DNA from 2 places in the Novosphingobium sp. BL-52-GroH genome. Region 1 is predicted to be linked to the other one. Evidence: riboswitches for the same ligand, from Rfam matches in the RefSeq annotation. Region 1 holds a riboswitch; the other holds the start of a gene.
The links. Region 1 has a riboswitch for thiamine pyrophosphate ahead of ACFFDA_RS01615 (TonB-dependent receptor). Riboswitches for the same ligand answer to the same signal wherever they lie in the genome.
Positions count from the first base shown of each region.

Region 2: it holds a riboswitch for thiamine pyrophosphate, as region 1 does, so the genes downstream of both, thiC (phosphomethylpyrimidine synthase ThiC) here and ACFFDA_RS01615 (TonB-dependent receptor) in region 1, are expected to answer to the same signal.

Region 1 is NZ_CP171149.1:365,227-367,685, reverse strand. It holds gene ACFFDA_RS01625 (MFS transporter) at 1-463, shown strand, start outside; gene ACFFDA_RS01620 (DUF3649 domain-containing protein) at 490-642, opposite strand; TPP riboswitch at 728-837, shown strand; gene ACFFDA_RS01615 (TonB-dependent receptor) at 871-2,459, shown strand, end outside.
Region 2 is NZ_CP171152.1:1,354,521-1,356,979, reverse strand. It holds gene ACFFDA_RS19080 (MipA/OmpV family protein) at 1-101, shown strand, start outside; gene ACFFDA_RS19075 (uracil-DNA glycosylase family protein) at 89-685, opposite strand; gene ACFFDA_RS19070 (SOS response-associated peptidase family protein) at 751-1,377, opposite strand; TPP riboswitch at 1,424-1,551, shown strand; gene thiC (phosphomethylpyrimidine synthase ThiC) at 1,606-2,459, shown strand, end outside.

The DNA.
Region 1 (2,459 bases):
CGGCTTCCGCCGGGCGCTGATCTGGAACGGCATGATCGCCACCGCCGGCTACGCCGTCTGCGGGTTCTTCGGCCCCGGCTGGCCAGTCTGGGCGATGTTCTGCGTGCTGGCTTTCTCGGGCTTCTTCATGTCGTTCCAGTTCACCGCCTACAACACCATCGCCTATGCCGGGGTGGACAAGAAGGACATGAGCAGCGCGACCGCGTTCTACTCGACCTTCCAGCAGCTCATGCTTTCGCTGGGCATCTGCGTGGCGGCGGTGGCGCTGCACCTGGCGATGCTGGCGAACGGCAGCGCGACGCCGACCCTTGGCGATTTCTCCGCGGCGTTCTGGGTGGTGACGGCGGTATCGCTGACTGCCACGTTCTGGAACCTGCGCTTCGCTCCCGATGCCGGCGCCGAGATCAGCGGCCACGCCGAGGTCGCGGCCGAGGAGGATGAACGGGAACGCTCGGCGGCGTAGAGGGGGCGCCAGAAACGGGGACACGCTCACCCGACCGTCGTCAGCAGCCACAACAACAGCGCGAGCGGCAGCGTCGCGACGGCGAGACCGAGCCATGCGCGTCCGGCGCTGCGGGCGGGGAGCACCCGCGACCGACCACGGTGACGGGCGCCTTCGTGCGAATGGTTTGCAACAACCAATCTAGTCGCCCCGAACCGGCGGAATCGCGATGATGGCGCGGCATGCGCGATTACGCTTTCCACCGCGCATCGGACAGCCTAGACGACCCCATCCCCGGGGGGCCGCTGACGCGCGGCTGAGAGGTGGCCTGCAGGCCACGACCCGCTGAACCTGATCCGGTTGATGCCGGCGTAGGGAGGGCCGGCGGCAGTTTCCGTTGTCCCTTCGAATGGAGTGGACACGAAAAGATGGCTGGTAGTGTTGGTCTTATCGGTGGAGCCGCGCTGGCGCTCCCCGCCCTGCTGTTCGCGTCGGAGGCCATGGCTGCCGCCCCGGACGACGACGGCGATCGCGCGGACATCCAGGTCATCGGCCATCCCGATCCCGAAGGCCTGCTGCCCGACCAGACCGCGCCCAAGGCGATCAGCGCGATATCGGCCGCCTTCATCACCAAACAGGCGCCGACGCTGAACGCGTTCCAACTCGTCAACCTCCTGCCTGGCGCCAACGTCTCGTCGAGCGACCCCTACGGCCTGTCGGCCAGTTCGGGCCTGACCCTGCGCGGGTTGGGCCAGGACCAGATCGGTGTCCTGATGGAAGGCGCGCCGCAGAACGACATCGGCTATTTCTACGCCTACCCTTCGCAGTTCGCCGATGCCGAGAACGTGCGCCAGGTGGTCCTCGCGCAAGGCTCGGTTGACATCGATTCGCCGGTCGTCGCAGCCGCCGGCGGCCTTTTGTCGCTGTCGCTCGACGAACCTGCGGCGGAGCCGGGGGCGCTGGTCAACCTCTCGGCCGGTTCCTACGACGAGCGGCGCCTGTTCGTGCGGCTCGACAGCGGCGCGATCGGGTCGAGCGGGCTCAAGGCCTTCGTGTCCTATTCGAACAACCGCGCCGACAACTGGCGCGGCGCCGGCTTCGACAAGCGCCAGCACGTCGATGCCAAGCTGCTGCGCGAGTGGGGCGACGGCAACCGTGCCAGCATCGCGGTCTCCTACAACGACGCCAGCACCTCGGCCTATCCCAGCCCCAGCCTGGCCGACTGGCATGCGCAGGGGCGCGGCTTCAATTTCGACGAGCGCTATACCGAGGGCAATACCAACTACTGGCGGCTCTATCGCGGCCCGTTCCGCAACCTCTATTTCGCCGCCCCGGTCCACCTCAAGCTGAGCGACGCGGTGGTGTTCGACAGCACCGGCTATCTCCAGTTCGGCCACGGCAACTCGCCCTACGGCACCCAGCTTGCGACGACCGGCAACTACCTCGGCAACGAGGAACTGGCGCAACCGATCGCGCTGCCCGGCGCGGTGAACGGGGTGGCCACGGTGCTCGGTAACTACACCGGCAAGCAGGTGCGCGCCGGCAACGTCTCCAAGTTCACCGTGCAGGCGGGTGCACACCGGATCACCGCCGGGGCCTGGTTCGACTACGGGACCGACCGCGTCACCCAGTCCTACACCTCGATCGGTGCCGATGGCCGGCCGGTCGACGAATGGGGCTACCAGGACGAGGCCATCCACACCGCCGACGGCCGGCTGCTCGCGTACGAGAACCAGCGCACGGTCACCGTGACCAAGGCCTTCTTCCTGGCCGACAGCATCGCGATCACCGAACGCCTGGGTGTCGAGATCGGCTTCAAGGGCGTGGACGTGCGGCGCAACGGACGCAACTACTTGCCTGGGCCGCAGTCGAAAGTGCACTTCGACCGCTTCGCCGCGCTGCCTCGCGCCGCGGTGCACTACCAATTGGACGAAAGGCAGCAGGTCTTCGCCAACGTGACCACCAACTTCCGCACGCCCAACGAGTTCGCACTCTACGACAGCTACTACGGCGGAGA
Region 2 (2,459 bases), on a different replicon from region 1:
ATTCGCGCATGCTCAACGATGCCAAGGACACGCCCTATACCTCGCTGCGCGGCGATGCGAACCAGTGGGTCATCGGTGGCGGCGTCGCCTATACGTTCTGAGCGTTCAGCACCTCGCCGACCCTTGCGCGCAGGTCGGGCAGGACCTCGGCTTCGAACCAGGGGTTGGCGGCCATCCACAACCGGCTGCGCCAAGCGGGGTGGGGCAGGGGGAACAGCCCCTCCGGCGCTTCGCGCCAGCGACGCACCGCCTCGGTGAGGTTGGGCGCGAAGCCGCGCGGCAGATAGCGCCGGTGCGCATGTTGCCCGACCAGCAGCGTGAGGCTCACGTGCGGCAGTTCGGCCAGCAGCGGCGCGTGCCAGCGCGGCGCGCATTCGGGACGCGGCGGCTTGTCGCCTCCGCTCGCCTTGCCGGGGTAGCAGAAGCCCGAGGGCATCTGCGCCACTTTCCCGACGTCGTAGAACGCCGCCTTGTCGAGCCCCAGCCAGCCGCGCAGCCGGTCGCCGCTGTCGTCGTCCCAGCCGATCCCGCTCGCATGGACCTTGCTCCCCGGCGCCTGCCCGATGAGGAGCAGCCGCGCCGAGCCACTGGCCGCCACGACCGGGCGCGGCGCGAAGCCGAGGGCATGCTCGCACAGGCGGCAGGCGCGGATTTCGCCGAGCAGGGTGTCGAGGGTGGAAGGCATGGGGGCGAGATGGCGTCGCAGGTGGCGGGGCGCAAGGCTGGCCCTAGAAGCTCCCCCCGAGGACGTCAGGCCGGCAAGCGCATGTCGATCAGCGAGGACGAGTACGGCATCACCAGCCCCCGCGCCCGCTCCCATCCGCCGTTGAGCCACAGCGCCCAGGTCGCCGGGTCGGGCGGCAGGATCACCGGCATCGTCTCGCGGCCCTGCGCGCGCAGCGCCGCGTTCGCCTCGCAGGCGAGGAGCGCGAAGGAGGGGACCTCGCTGTCCTTCCACACTGCCGCCATGGCGAAGACCGGCTGGTCGGCGCAGGCGAACCACGCCTGCCGGCGCTTGCCATCGCGCACCGACGGCCTGCCCCATTCCATGAACGCGGTGGCCGGCACCAGGCAGCGGAACTCGCTGTTGCGCAAGTTGCCGATCCAGAACGGGCTCTCGAGGTTGCGCACGCTCAGGATGCCGTGGCGGGGAGCGTCCTGCACCGTGGGCGGCGGTGGCACGCCCCACAGGCGCGGGACCATGCGGCGCGGTGCGCGGCCTTGCGGACGCGGTCCGGCGACGGCCTCGCGCCCTGCGGTTATCACCGGCGCGAACTGGCCCGGGCCGACGTGCCCGCCCGCCCAGGGATCGTCGCGCGCTTCCGCCCCGAACAGGCGGGCCACGTCGCGCGCCGCGGCGTCCAGGCGATAGAGCATCGGCATCCTCGCCGCATCTAGACCTGCGCGCCGCGGGCGTCTATCACGGTGCCACCCCGGGGAGCCTAGCAGGGTCCGACCAAGGATCCTGGGCTGAGAGGTGTGGGTATGCTCCACACGACCCGTCGAACCTGAACCCGTTAGTACGGGCGGAGGGAGTGGACGGCGTTCGTGTAGACCTGCGCCGATGATCCGCCTCCATTCCGTCCATGGAAAAGAGAGGCATCCATGGCCGACATCAATTCGAAGCTCGAAATCGGCGTGACCACCGGCCCGATCCGTGGCTCGCGCAAGATCTACGTACCCGCCCAGGCGAACCCGCAAGTGCTGGTCGCCATGCGCGAAATCCACCTCGAACCGTCCAGCGGCGAGCCGCCGGTGCGCGTCTACGATACCTCCGGCCCCTATACCGACGCCGATGCGACGATCGACATTTCCGCCGGCCTGGCGCCGCTGCGCCGCGACTGGCAACTGGCGCGCGGCGACGTCGAGGAATACGCGCCGCGCGAGGTGAGGCCCGAGGACAACGGCCAGCTCGGGCCCGACCGTTCGGGCGGCGTCCCTCCGTTCCCCACCGCGCTGCGCCGCCCCTTGCGCGCCAAGCCCGGCATGAACCTGTCGCAGATGCACTATGCCCGCCGCGGCATCATCACGCCCGAGATGGAATACGTCGCCGAGCGCGAGAACCTGGGCCGTGCGCGCCTGGCGCAGTACAACCGCTCGGGCGAGAGCTTCGGCGCCTCGATCCCCGACTACGTGACGCCCGAGTTCGTGCGCGAGGAAGTGGCGCGCGGCCGGGCGATCATTCCCAGCAACGTCAACCACCCCGAAGCCGAGCCGATGGCGATCGGCCGCAACTTCCTGGTCAAGATCAACGCCAACATCGGCAACTCCGCCGTCGCCTCGGACGTCGCCAGCGAAGTCGACAAGATGGTCTGGTCGATCCGCTGGGGCGCGGACACCGTCATGGACCTGTCCACCGGGCGCAATATCCACGACACCCGCGAATGGATCATCCGCAACAGCCCCGTGCCGATCGGCACCGTGCCGATCTACCAGGCGCTCGAAAAGGTGGGCGGCGT